4 regions of the Paenibacillus hebaui genome follow, and region 2 is predicted to be linked to each of the others. Evidence: riboswitches for the same ligand, from Rfam matches in the RefSeq annotation. Region 2 holds a riboswitch; each other region holds the start of a gene.

Region 1 (3,411 bases), 230 kb from region 2:
AGTCGGAAGACTGGCTTCTGACCCTCTGCCTGAGATCCGTCGCCCAGTGTGGAAGGATTGGCTACATAGGTTTGCCCTTTACCGTCATAGGTGGTGCCCTTTGGTACAACAATCGTTGAGTTTACAACCGTAGGCGCAGCCGCAGCCGGAACTGCACCAAATATGGAAGCAACCAGACCAGCGGACAGCAACAATGTCAACATTTTTTTCATAACTTCATTTCCTCCCTTATTCTCTCGTTTTTTGGTTGTGTACAAGCCTGGGCTTGTACTGGAAGTTCACCAAAGGTGCACGCTGGAGAACCACAACCTAATCCTACCAAATAAGGAAGGTAACAAGAATAATCATTAGGTCAGATGTATAATGACACAGCAAAATCCCTGTCATATCGGCATTTTTGCAACCCATGTCCCTGGATCAATATGCTGATATCAACCTCAGGTATGCTAATTTGTAACGTGCGGTACCCCTAGCTTTAATTCCCTATAATAAAGAAAGACCACTACATCTGTCTCCAAATGTGTGATCTTGAATCGCTTCAGGCTGACTGAGGTAAGATGCTTAGGCTCCAAACCGCTGGCGATATCCGCATTTCCGACATAATTCCTCCACCGCTTCCCGTTTGGAGAAACCATAGAACAGATTGTTGGCTCTTTCGCCGTCCACAATCTCCGAGAAAGACTTCTCGTGAACGTTGCCCAGGTTAATTACCCCCTCACCATCAAGACAGCATGGAACGACCGTTCCATCCACAAGCACTGCCGCCTGACTGCGAAGCGCGTGACAGAAGCCCTTGCCGTCATCTTCGGGGGCATCCAGACTCGGCCACTGAAATTCATGATCCTGATTCAGGTACACATTTGGAGCAATCTTGACACCACTGCCCGGTACCACCTTTTCCTCAATGCGGAAATCCAGGTTGAACTCCCGTTCAAGGACTTCAAGCGTTTCCCGGTTTCGGCTCATCTGGGCATTTGTAAAGTTATCCTGTGTCAGATTCCAGAGTCGGAATGAAATAATGACATTGTGCTTCACGGCTTCACGGACAAAAGACAATACGTTGCCCAAATAGCCCTCACGATCTGTTGAACCTTCATGCCCATCAAAGCTGTGTAAGGAGAAGTTCATCTGGCGCAGTGCCGGCTTGCCGAGCAATTTATGTTGGGTCTTGGGCAATAACGTGCCATTGGTCGTAATATTGACCTTGAACCCTTTTTCATGCGCTGAATCCAGTAACAGATCAATTTTGGGATGAAGCAATGGTTCACCTTTGACGTGCAAATAAATATGTTTGGTATGGGGTTTAATCTGATCCAATATATTGTTGAAGACTTCAGGGTCAATGAAATTTTTAGCTCGTTTGGTCTGCGGACAGAAACTGCATGCCAGATTACATATACTTGTGATCTCAATATATACTTTCTTGAACGTTTTCAACTCAGGGTCCCCATTCTGCTTGGGAGGGAGAACAGTCCCACCCGCATTTGTGATCCGGCCAATATGCGCCACCACTATTATATCGGGTTAGGGAGCCGAGGTAAATTTCCTTTCTAATTTTCTAACAAATGCGAGAGTTCTCGTTATGGTTCCCAAGCGGTGATTCCCTCTTTACAGTTCACATCCATGTGATATATGCTGAATACACAACTGCATATTTTGAACATTTGCACTAGGGGAGCCTTACGGCTGAGACGAATTGAACGATTCGGACCCTTTGAACCTGATCTGGATCATACCAGCGGAGGGAAGTGGAGCGGCCTTTTAAGTAAGCGGGGTTTTCTCATTTTGTTGAGAAGATCAACGACGGATATAACTTACAGACCCACTCATTTCTCCGGAAATGGGTGGGTCTTTTTGTATTTCTTTTGCAGATGTTAGAGACAAACGGTCCATTATGCTCCTGGTACCCAAATGCAGTACATACCATCTCTAGGTTACACAGGAGAAAGGAGCCTTCGCAGATCAAGGTCTGGATGTCGAAATCCTAATGCCTGCTGATACGAATTTCAAAAAAGGAGGAACTTATATGTCTTATCTGGAACGTGTTCGCACTCAAAATCCACTGGTACACAACATCACCAATCTGGTCGTTGCTCCCTTTACAGCCAATGGCCTGCTCGCACTTGGTGCGTCCCCATTTATGGCTTACGCATATGAAGAAGTTGCTGATGTTGCCAAGATATCTGGGGCGGTTGTCCTGAACATCGGCACGCTGGATGAAAGGGTGGTTCAATCCATCCGACTCGCGGGTCAATCTGCCAATGCAAATAACGTACCTGTTGTGCTCGATCCGGTCGGAGCTGGCGCAACCATGTATCGTACGGAAACCGTCCAGATGCTCATTCGTGAGCTTCGCCTCACGGTACTGCGAGGCAATGTGGCGGAAGTCGCCAATGTCATCGGTGAGCGCTGGAGCATCAAAGGTGTGGATGCAGGTCACGGCGAGGGTGACCGGATCGGAATTGCGGAGCGAGCAGCGCAGAAACTCGGCTGTGTTGTGGTTATCACTGGAAGAGAAGATATCATTACCGATGGACAAACCACATCTCTCACGAGTAATGGACATGCCCTGCTCACTCAGGTTACTGGTGCAGGCTGCCTGCTCAGCTCGGTTATCGGTGCTTTTGTAGCCATAGCCGAATCGGGGGACGATTTGCTCAGCAGCGTTGTTGAAGCACTTGCTTTCTATGGCGTGGCAGCAGAAATTGCGGCAGAGCATACCGCCCATCAGGGGCCGGGCAGCTTCCAGATTGAATTGTTGAACCAACTGGCTCAAGTGACACCTGACATCTTGGCGCAGCGGGCACAACTTCGCCAGATCAGCGGGGGTGTACAATGAGTATCGCTCAAGCGTTAACGATTGCAGGCTCGGATAATGGAGGCGGGGCCGGAATTCAGGCTGACCTAAAAACATTTCAGGAGCTCGGCGTGTATGGCATGACCGTCATTACAGCAATTGCTGCCCAAAATACAACAGGTGTACAGGGTGTTTTTCCCATCCCTTACGAGGGTATCGCTCAACAGTTGGATTCGACCGGGGAGGATTTCCAGCCCACGGCGGTGAAGACAGGCATGCTCTACAGCACCGAGATTATACGGCTGGTCGCTGAGAAGTGGCAGCAATTCAACTGGTCTAATCTGGTTATCGATCCGGTTATGGTTGCCAAAGGCGGTGCCCCGCTGCTCCAGCAGGAAGCTGTACAGGCGTTGGTTACGGAGCTTTTGCCGCATGCTCTGATCACAACACCCAATATTCCGGAAGCGGAACTGCTTACCGGGATGTCCATTACGAATCTGAGTCAACGGGAAGAAGCCGCAAGACGGATTGTACAGATGGGCTCGACGTATGCTTTGGTCAAAGGAGGCCATGCTGAGGGAAGTGGTATGATTGTGGATGTGCTCTATGATGGA
Region 2 (3,411 bases):
GTACTGCCAATTTGTGGTGGGAAATAGGCTTGCCTCCAGTGGGGGGGGGTGATCCTATGAACTTCTCTTTCAACGACGTAATCGTGTTCGCAATGTTAATTATTGCGCTCCTGACATACATCGATCGTAAAAAGAAGTGACCCGCCACAGGTTGACGGCCTGACGGGTCACTTCATCTGAACTTGCTGCACTCGGAGGAATACCTACCGCAAATGCTGTGCAGGAGTAGCCATTGGCCTGGCTACTCTTATTTGTTTTTTACTTATATTCATTTTATTAAACATCTGTGAGACATTCAACCTAAAGCTGATAAAAATATGTTGTATGGATACTTGTCTTTTAGATAAAGCACATACAATACACCACTAAGCAAAACGGTTCTTCTCCACGATCACAGAGAGGAACGGCTTTTGCACTATTTCAGGCAGCCCAGATTGCGCTTTAATAACGCTTACGATCGCGTCCGATATTCCTCGGCCTTTTCCTGCATGCCCGCAGTTACAGCCTCAGTCTCAGACAATCCTTTGTCCGCGGCAAAAGCACGTATATCCTGCGTAATCCGCATACTGCAGAACTTCGGCCCGCACATGGAGCAAAAATGGGCTTCTTTGGCCCCTTCTGCTGGCAACGTCTCATCATGGTAGGAAAGCGCACGTTCCGGGTCCAACGACAGGTTAAACTGGTCCCGCCAGCGGAACTCGAAGCGCGCTTTGGACAGGGCATCATCCCGGCGCTGCGCGCGTGGATGGCCTTTCGCCAGATCAGCGGCATGAGCAGCGATTTTGTAGGCGATGACGCCTTCGCGCACATCATCCTTGTTGGGCAGGCCCAGATGTTCTTTTGGCGTAACGTAACAAAGCATGGACGTACCGAACCAACCAATCATTGCCGCCCCAATGGCTGAGGTAATGTGATCGTATCCCGGTGCAATATCGGTTGTCAGCGGCCCCAGCGTATAGAACGGCGCCTCTTTGCAAATCTCCATTTGCAGATCGACATTCTCCTTAATCTTGTGCATCGGTACATGCCCAGGACCTTCGATCATGACCTGTACATCATGCTTCCACGCAATCTGCGTGAGTTCCCCGAGTGTAGCCAATTCTGCCATCTGAGCTTCGTCATTGGCATCGTAGATGCTCCCTGGACGCAGTCCATCTCCGAGAGAGAACGCTACGTCATACCTTTTCATAATCTCGCAGATTTCTTCAAAATGGGTGTACAAAAAATTCTCCTGATGATGCGCAAGGCACCATGCTGCCATAATGGACCCGCCGCGTGACACAATGCCCGTCATCCGTTTGGCTGTCATGGGGATGTAACGCAGTAGTACGCCTGCATGGATTGTAAAGTAGTCTACACCCTGCTCCGCCTGCTCAATGAGCGTATCACGATACAACTCCCAGGTCAGCGCCTCGGCTTCGCCATTCACCTTCTCCAGCGCCTGATAGAGCGGCACCGTGCCGATCGGTACAGGCGAATTGCGAATAATCCATTCTCGGGTGGTATGGATGTCCTTGCCTGTGGAAAGATCCATCACCGTATCCGACCCCCAGCGTACGGCCCAGGTCATCTTCTCCACCTCTTCCTCAATGGAGGAAGATACAGCAGAGTTACCGATGTTAGCGTTGATCTTTACGTGAAAATGACGCCCAATCAGCATCGGCTCACTCTCAGGGTGATTGATGTTTGACGGTAAGATCGCTCGACCACTTGCGATCTCCTGCCGCACAAATTCCGGTTCCACACTCTCGCGAATAGCGGCGAACTCCATCTCTGGCGTAATGATCCCCTGCCGGGCATAGTGCATCTGGGTTACACAGCGTCCTGCTTGTCCCCGTAACGGCTTGCCACGCAAGCCTGGATACTCCTCGGCTCCCGCTTTTCTTCCTCCCGGTTTCAGTCCGTTGTCTTCCGGTTTAACCGTTCGTCCCTGGTATGCTTCAACGTCTCCTCGCTCCGTAATCCAGCGGGTACGGAGCGCCGGCAACCCTACCCGAATATCGGCATGAAATTCGGGATCGGTCATCGGTCCGCTCGTATCGTAGACACGCAGCGGCGCATTATGCTCCACCCCTTGGGGAGTATTCGTGTCATGAAGGGCAATCTCACGCTCTGGTACAGCGATATCCGGTCGTGAGCCCTGAATGTATACTTTGCGGCTGCCCGGGAAGGGCTGAACCCGTCCGGCCGCCCCGGTTTCCTTTTCCAACTGCTGATCCTGCTTGTCTTGTCCTATGGTTTGTTCTCCTGTACTCATCGTTCTTTTCTCCTCCTCATTATTGATCGCTTGGTTTGGTTTGCTTGCTTACGCCCCGTCCCAAATCATGCACAACCCAGAAAAGAAAGAGCGATTATACGTCAGAAGATAAGGACATCTCATTACAGGTAACATCGGCAGTTGAGGCAAACTTTATCTATCCAGCTCTGGTAACTCCACCCGTCACTTTGTCCAAAAGCAAAGCAGCTGACATCCGCTTCCGCCTGTTTCCTGTATATAAAAAAGCCGGTTCCCGAAGGAACCGGCTTATGTCCATCACCACTAATGCACCTTATCCAGGCTCCATAGCGGAGTCCATTCATAAGTCACATTATGTGGTGTTCGTGGTCGTATCGCCGATTACTTCCCTACGCTGGTATGATCCAGATCAGGTGCAAAGGGTCCGGAATCTCATGCGATTCCGTCTCAGTCCGGACAATTCGGACTCCCCCAGTAACGTTAACAAGTTGCGACTTGTATGCCGCAGTTCATATTAGATTAAACTGGCCCCCCTGGGCCATCCATTACAGAGTAGCTCAACCGGACCAGAAAAACAACCTTTATATGCCAAATTTAAAGATTAGGATAACATAAGCCCCATTTGCGTGGCTGCTTCCTTCAGCACAGGTGCGTATTCATGCAACGTCTCCTGAGACAACCGGCTAACAGGGCCGGACACTGACAAGGCCGCAGCAATGTTGCCTTTTCGGTCCATGATGGGTACAGAAACCGCAGCAGCTCCCGGCTCACGCTCCTCATAACTTGTCGCATATCCATTCTCCCTAATGTCCTTCATCTGCGCCAAAAACATTTCGGGATCAATGAATACCGGCCACTCCGACCCATTCATCAGCTCTTCCCGATCCTCTTCGGTGGCAAATGCCATGAGCACCTTGCTCGATGCACCCACCGATAGTGGGAGTCGGACACCAACCGGAGCCACGCGGCGAATTGCCTGATCACTCTGCACCGCCTGAATCCGAATCCGCTCACCGCCATCACGCAGGTATAAACTCACCGTCTCGCCCAGTCGATCCCTCAACCGCTCCATCGCAGGAAGAAGCAGAATGGCCGGGTCATCGCTACGTGACATATGGGCAGACAGCTCCCAAATCCGTATGCCAAGTCGATACTTCTCGGTCGCTGCATCCCGG
Region 3 (3,411 bases), 260 kb from region 2:
CCAATAGGCATACATTAGCGATACTTCTCCGTCAGCGTGTCCATGCTTAAGCCGTTCGGACTGTGAGCAATCTTGATCTGTGAGATGATGCTTGGACTGCCCGCTTCCACGAGAACCTCGTGCATTTTACGGACAACCTCAAGCAGCTCCTCCAGTTCTCCCTCCATTGTAGTATCGAGTGGGTTAACCTGATATTTTAAGCCAGACTGCTGAATCACTTCGATGGCACGATCGACGTAGGGGTAGGAGTTTTCGCCATTCGGCGTTTTGGGAATGACCTGAATGCTGAGTAATGTACTTGCCATGAGAGATCACGGTTCCTTTCGGGTTAAGTTGCATGAGTTGAACCAGCTTTACACTTAACACTCCGATTGCAGTACCCTCTTCCGATCACTGTTATCCCCGGATTTCTTTAATAAATTTTAATGGAGGAAATTCGGGGATAGCATATGCTTCCGAAGAAGCTTTCTTTCAGAAAGCTTTTAGGTGAGCGCTTCGCTTCTTCAGATGGGTTCTGCACTCTTCGTTTGTGTAAAAAAGTTCAACTTAAACAATTATTATTGAGGTAAAAATTCGTTCGTATACGCTTTGGACACATCAACCTGCTCATCAAGCAGTTTTTTGCTAAACATCCAATTCGTGTAATTCTTCCATACTTCCTGCTTCTGTTCGCCCCAGCGCGGTGCATCATCCTGATATTTCGGACTCAGCCACTTCTGGCTTGCGAGTACAAGGTCCTTATCCAGATCCGGTACGGCCTTGATCAGAATGTTGGCAGCGTCTTCGGGATGTTCAATCGCATATTGATACCCTTTGGAAGTGGCTTTTAAGAACGCTTTAACCAGCTCTGGATCGTTCTGAATCGTCTTTTCATTCGTTACTAACACAGGAGTGTAGTAGTCCAGTGCTTCGGAATAATCTTTCACATACAGCATGTCGATTGGTTCTCCGCGCAGTTCGGCTTCAATGCCAGTCCAGGCGTAGAAGATCCAGGCAAAGTCGATATCACGTTTTACTGCGGTAAAAAAGTCCGCGTCGCCCATATTAATATTTTTCACTTTGGACACATCGGCACCTTCGCCTTCCATAATGGACTGCATCACGGCTTCCTCAACCGGGGAGCCCCAGCCGCCGTAGGTTTTGCCTTCGAAATCTTTGGGTGACTTAATATTCCGATCCGTTGGAGCGGCGAATCCGGACGTATTATGTTGAATGACCGCTGCAATCGAGACAAGTGGAACGCCCTGTGTACGGGCTTGGGTCACACTTTCCTGATAGCTTACGCCAAAGGGTACTTCGTTCGAAGCAACCATGGTATCCGCGCCTCCGGCACCTGGCTGTACAATCTCTACATTTAAACCTTCGGCTTTATAAAAACCTTGAGCTACGGTCGCATACAGGCCGGTATGATTCGTGTTTGGTGTCCAGTCCAGCACCACTTTAATATCCTTGAGGGCTGCGTTGTCACCTCCACTGCTATTTTCAGTGTTGCTGCTGCCGTTCTGTTCCGTGGGTGCTGCTTCCTTGCCACCGCAAGCGGTTATGGCAATCAGTGTCACACATAAGAGTAGTAGTCCTGTCATTTTACGCCATGTCATCTTTGATTCTCTCCTTCATGTTGTCCGGCCAGTGGCACGGGGTACTCCTTGGCTTCATATCCAAGCATCTTGCATAAATCGACAGATTTATACCAGCTATGATCCGGATGACGTCACTTTTTTAGCTCTCGCTAGACAAAAGAACATAAAAAAGCGCCCCGGTAATCCGGGACGCGTGCAGGCGTTAGAGGTGTGGCACTCAGCAAAGAGGCTGCGCCAATTCGATATACTCCGATTCCTACGCTGGCATGATCCAGATCAGGTCTAAGGGTCAGTATCTTGGTGGGATACACTCTCAGCCGGCCAATTCCGACTCCCCTGGGAAACTATGAAGTTACGGGCATTACTAGGTGTTATTATAGGCCAGAGGGCCATGCATGTCCAGTCAGGAACTGGATGGGGCAATGGAGGTATGTGCCGTAAAGAAAAGAGGCCGTTATACGTGAATAACGGCCTTATAACCATTTATCGTGGCGTATCGTATAGGGGGATCTGACTGAGTGCAAAAGCATCGGATTTTGGGTCATAGCCGATCTGTTTTTTCGTTGATTCCAGATTTAATCGTTTGAAACGATTATTCGAGATGCCATGTAGAATGGTGAACGGTTCGAGTTCTTCAGTCGTGATCGCTTTGTACACCAAATCACACAGGTCAGTCGGACTAATATAAGCACTCATATCACGCGCCTCCAGCGGTGGCCCATCCGGTTGAAAATCATCATATGCCCCTATGCGTATTGCAACACTTTGTAAGCTCTCAGTATAAGCAAAGTAGGAAGCGAGTGATTCGCCAAAACATTTGCTAACCCCATACAAATTACGTGGTTGTGTCGGCATGTCGGGATAGATCTGGGCATCGATAGGATACCCTTCAATTGTCTGTGCGCTACTCGCCAGAATGACTCTTCGCACGCCCTGATCCTTGGCGGCACGGAGCACGTTAAATGTACCTTTGATATTGATATCCAGTAGGGATTCATAGAATCCGGCATGCGGGGATGGGTCCCCAGCCAGATGTACAACGATATCCATACCTTCACATGCTTTCCGGCAGGCTTCTGGCTCCGTCACATCAAGTGCGATAATCTCATGGCGTGTATCTTGATACTCATTCAGTCTATCGATATTCAGATCGGTTATACGCAGATGGAATGCTTCTGATAAATAGTGGGACAAGTCTCTTCCGATTTTCCCGGCTGCTCCAGTAATTAAAATATTCATACATCAGCTCCAATTCTGCATGCAGATTCTCTGCCTATAATGCTGGTTTATCTTCATGTTCTTCATTGACGCTGGAAAAATTCAATCCATTCCTTCTCTGGTCCATAAATAAAGAAATAACGATAACCGTTAGGCAGTGTAATCATCTCTCCGTCGATAAACTTGGCTTCGGTTGCCTGGATACGTTCATACTCAGCATCAAGATCATCAACATGGATGGCAAAATGGTGCACCGTTCCTTCGGAAGGCAGCTTGTCGCTATATCCCTGAATCAACTCAATCTCGGTCTCGTCGCTTCCATTGAAGCCGAGAAAAGCGAGCTGAATGACCCCATTTGTATGGGTCACCCGATCTTTCAATTCAAGACCAACAATCTCCGTATAGAAACGGAGCGTGGTCTCCAGATCACGAACGGCAATGCCGACGTGGTCAATGCGCTTTTGAAAACTCATATTCCAAATCCTCCTTATCGTCCGTTGGTTCGTTTCTACCATTTTAAGGGATATGATAGGGCGATAAATTGGGGATGTCAAATAGGGATTTTGGCACTGTGAAAACGAACAAGAGATACTTTCCAATAATTATGGAGTTC
Region 4 (3,411 bases), 3.4 Mb from region 2:
CGTTGCCCCAAGCCACACTTCTCCATTGGCTTTGGGTACAATGTAAATATCTTCTGCATATAACGTTCTGTCAGGCCTATAGCCTGCATCATGAGATGAGAACTGAACCGCTGCAATTTCTCCTTTGACGGGCAAAACAGGCATATTCAGACCCACATGTTTCATCAATTCTTCACCATGCAGCCCTGTAGCAATAATGACGTTCTTGGATGTCATTATTCCAAAGGATGTCTCTATTCCCTGCACACCGTTTATATCCGTATGCAAGCGGACATCCTGTATACCTTCCATCACTCGCGCACCCATTGCCTGAGCCGACTTAGCGTAAGCTTGCGTAAGATGGACAGGAAGAACCTCGCTCTCATAAGGCAAGTAATAAGCACCATAAGTATTCCTGTTTAACCATGCTGCTTCTTGTTGAACGGAGAAACGATCCCACCATATATGCTCTGTAGACAAGATAGAAGATCGATTATTCTTGTAACTGCTGACTTCACTGTATGAACGAAAAGGGGTAATAAATCCATGCTGCTGTAACCCCATTTCCACACCACTGAGTGAGCTGATACGTTCCTTCTGCTCATGAAGTAATTCTCTGCTCTGTCGGGCAAGCTTCGCCATTACAGGTTGAGTGAATTCCTCACTGTCGGCTGCAATCATTCCGGCCGCTGCACATGAAGTCCCCACGGCAATCCGCGAGCGTTCAACCAGCAGTACATCCCGTCCTCTTGTAGCAAGCTCACATGCAATGGCACAACCGATAATTCCTCCGCCTACGATAATGGTTTCTGCATAAAGCTTACTCCGAGTAGCTGCTCCTGCTTTACTTATAGATTCTGCTTCTGGATGATATCCTGAACGATTCCGGCTACGACTTATTGCTGCATCTTTCATCGTCTCATCTCCTTAGTTCAGTTTACTTTTCTGAATCCGCTATCACCTGTCGTAATGAAGCAGCAGCCAGTTCCGGGTTATGGCTCATCCAAATGGTTGAAATCACAGCAGCGCCTTGGGCACCAGCAGATCGAATCGCAGCAATATTTTCCGGTCCAATCCCGCCAATGCCAATTACGGGAATCGATACATTGGAACATATTTCAGCCAATGCCTCCAGTCCTCTTGGTTCGCTATTTGGTTTACTATTTGAGGCATAGACATGTCCGTAAAAGAGATAATTTGCTCCACGTTCTTCTGCAACTTTGGCTTCTTCCAGAGAATGAACCGATACCCCTAGCCGAAGCCGATCCTCTCGATTTAACTCACTAGAATCATAGTCTCGTAGAGCAGCCTGTCCCCAATGCGCACCGCCGAGCAACGGATCTGGAGCAAGCCGCTCTGAGCCATTCATGATAATTTGTTCAGGCGGAACCCCTTGCGACTTCAGGCTTTGTGCCCAGTTCATCCGTTGCTCCAACGTCAGCTGTTTTTCCCGGATGTGAATATAATCCACCCATCGCCATACCTCCTTAGCTGCATTCAGAAAAGAATACCTGTCTCCTCTGCCTTGCGAAACAGCATGCAGCTCGAAGGAAGTTGTCTTCACATGTTCGTGGGATAATGACGTCTCCTTCACCCTCCTTTTGTATGATATAAGCATGATATGAAACAACTACGAAACGCCTACGAAACGACAAAAAAGCCACTCCCATAGGGGAGTGGCCGCGAATTTAAATTCAGGAATCAGCTTGAATGATGACTGCCATGCCGTACTCTATGTAATAGCAACCATGAAATGCATAGTTGTAAGCTTTAACATAGAAACTGCATGCTTCATTCTGAGGCAGGCAAAGCAATCTTCACAATATAAGTGAATTGCTGTCACACTGTCATCAACTGAAACGCGCCACTTCCCTACGCTGGTATGATCCAGATCAGGTGCAAAGGGTCCAGAATCGCATTCTTCCATCTCAGCCGCCTCGCGCGGCCCCCCTAGTGTTCATATGAAGTTGTAGCCTATGTTACCATAGACCCCTTTTTTTGTCACCGTACATTTTCGTTTGTTTCATCGTTCACTCATCACCTAAGGTGGGTTGAGTTGTTCGTTGAATCTATTATTTCTCGGACCAAGCCTCAACATCCCATGTTTTGGTGACCCAGCCCTCGTAAAACTCAGGTTCATGAGATACCAGCAGAACGGTACCTTTGAATTCTTGCAGGGCACGCTTCAACTCCGCTTTTGCCGTAACATCCAGATGGTTGGTTGGCTCATCGAACAAGATCCAGTTACTTTCACGCATCAGAAGTTTGCACAAACGAACTTTGGCTTGTTCTCCACCACTAAGCATGTTCAGCGGACGAGTAATATGTTCATTCTTCAATCCACAACGGGCGAGATGACCCCGAACTTCATTCTGGGTCAGATGGGAGAACTCATTCCATACATCTTCTATCGGAGTAATATTACCCGCCCGCACTTCCTGTTCGAAGTAGGCTGTTTCCAGGTAATCCCCTAGGAAAGTCTTACCACTAAGTGGCTGTATTTTCCCCAGAATGGTCTTGAGCAATGTGGATTTACCTACACCGTTACAGCCGACAATGGCGATTTTCTCACCGCGTTCGATGGTCATTGTCATCTTGGGTAACAGAGCATGTGAATATCCAATTTCAAAATCAATACCCTCGAAGACCGTTTTACTGCTCGCCCGGGCATCTTTGAATTTGAATGTTGGTTTGGCAGCTTCATCTGGACGATCAATCCGTTCAATCTTGCCAAGTTGCTTCTCACGGCTCTTGGCACGACCAGAAGTGGAAGCACGCGCTTTGTTCCGCTGAATGAAATCTTCCTGCTTCTTGATGTACTCCTGCTGTTTCTCATAAGCATCGATATGCTGAGCTTTATTCATATCGGCCATTTCAAGGAATTTGTTATAGTTCGCTGCATAACGCGTTAATTTAGCAAATTCCAGATGATAAATGACGTTGACGACTTCATTCATAAACTCTGTATCATGCGAGATCAGAATGAACGCATAAGGGTAATCCTTCAGGTAACGTATCAGCCACTCTATATGCTCCACATCCAGATAGTTCGTCGGCTCATCCAGCAGAAGAGCAGTAGGTTTCTCCAGCAAAAGCTTTGCCAACAAAACCTTTGTACGCTGACCCCCACTCAGAGAGGCTACATCACGATCAAGTCCGATGGCGGACAAACCAAGACCATTAGCCATCTCTTCCACTTTTACATCAATCAGATAAAAATCACCTTGCTCCAATTGTTCCTGGATATCACCCATCTCTTCCAACAACAATTCAAGCTTGTCCGGATCGGCATCCGCCATTTGATCGGTGATGGACAACATTTCTTTTTCTAATTCAAGCAAGGGGAGGAATGCATCCTTGAGCACATCACGAATCGTCTTGCCCGGCGTCAGCTTGGTATGCTGGTCCAGATATCCATAACGAACTTTGGGG

Evidence for each region. Region 2 has a riboswitch for thiamine pyrophosphate ahead of thiC (phosphomethylpyrimidine synthase ThiC). Riboswitches for the same ligand answer to the same signal wherever they lie in the genome.
Region 1: linked by a shared signal. The riboswitch ahead of thiM (hydroxyethylthiazole kinase) and the one ahead of thiC (phosphomethylpyrimidine synthase ThiC) in region 2 are both predicted to bind thiamine pyrophosphate.
Region 3: linked by a shared signal. The riboswitch ahead of ACR32F_RS02140 (ABC transporter substrate-binding protein) and the one ahead of thiC (phosphomethylpyrimidine synthase ThiC) in region 2 are both predicted to bind thiamine pyrophosphate.
Region 4: linked by a shared signal. The riboswitch ahead of ACR32F_RS18075 (thiamine phosphate synthase) and the one ahead of thiC (phosphomethylpyrimidine synthase ThiC) in region 2 are both predicted to bind thiamine pyrophosphate.

What each region holds. Positions count from the first base shown of each region.
Region 1 is NZ_CP196836.1:954,191-957,601, reverse strand. Features, by position in the region: gene ACR32F_RS04255 (pectate lyase) at 1-212, opposite strand, end outside; gene ACR32F_RS04250 (radical SAM/SPASM domain-containing protein) at 562-1,437, opposite strand; TPP riboswitch at 1,662-1,764, shown strand; gene thiM (hydroxyethylthiazole kinase) at 2,027-2,839, shown strand; gene thiD (bifunctional hydroxymethylpyrimidine kinase/phosphomethylpyrimidine kinase) at 2,836-3,411, shown strand, end outside.
Region 2 is NZ_CP196836.1:723,239-726,649, reverse strand. Features, by position in the region: gene thiC (phosphomethylpyrimidine synthase ThiC) at 452-2,257, opposite strand; TPP riboswitch at 2,606-2,719, opposite strand; gene ACR32F_RS03240 (IclR family transcriptional regulator) at 2,838-3,411, opposite strand, start outside.
Region 3 is NZ_CP196836.1:461,717-465,127, forward strand. Features, by position in the region: gene ACR32F_RS02130 (ABC transporter permease) at 1-15, opposite strand, end outside; gene ACR32F_RS02135 (MTH1187 family thiamine-binding protein) at 15-305, opposite strand; gene ACR32F_RS02140 (ABC transporter substrate-binding protein) at 558-1,598, opposite strand; TPP riboswitch at 1,816-1,928, opposite strand; gene ACR32F_RS02145 (NAD-dependent epimerase/dehydratase family protein) at 2,064-2,819, opposite strand; gene ACR32F_RS02150 (VOC family protein) at 2,882-3,271, opposite strand.
Region 4 is NZ_CP196836.1:4,093,470-4,096,880, forward strand. Features, by position in the region: gene thiO (glycine oxidase ThiO) at 1-894, opposite strand, end outside; gene ACR32F_RS18075 (thiamine phosphate synthase) at 917-1,573, opposite strand; TPP riboswitch at 1,832-1,941, opposite strand; gene ACR32F_RS18080 (ABC-F family ATP-binding cassette domain-containing protein) at 2,052-3,411, opposite strand, start outside.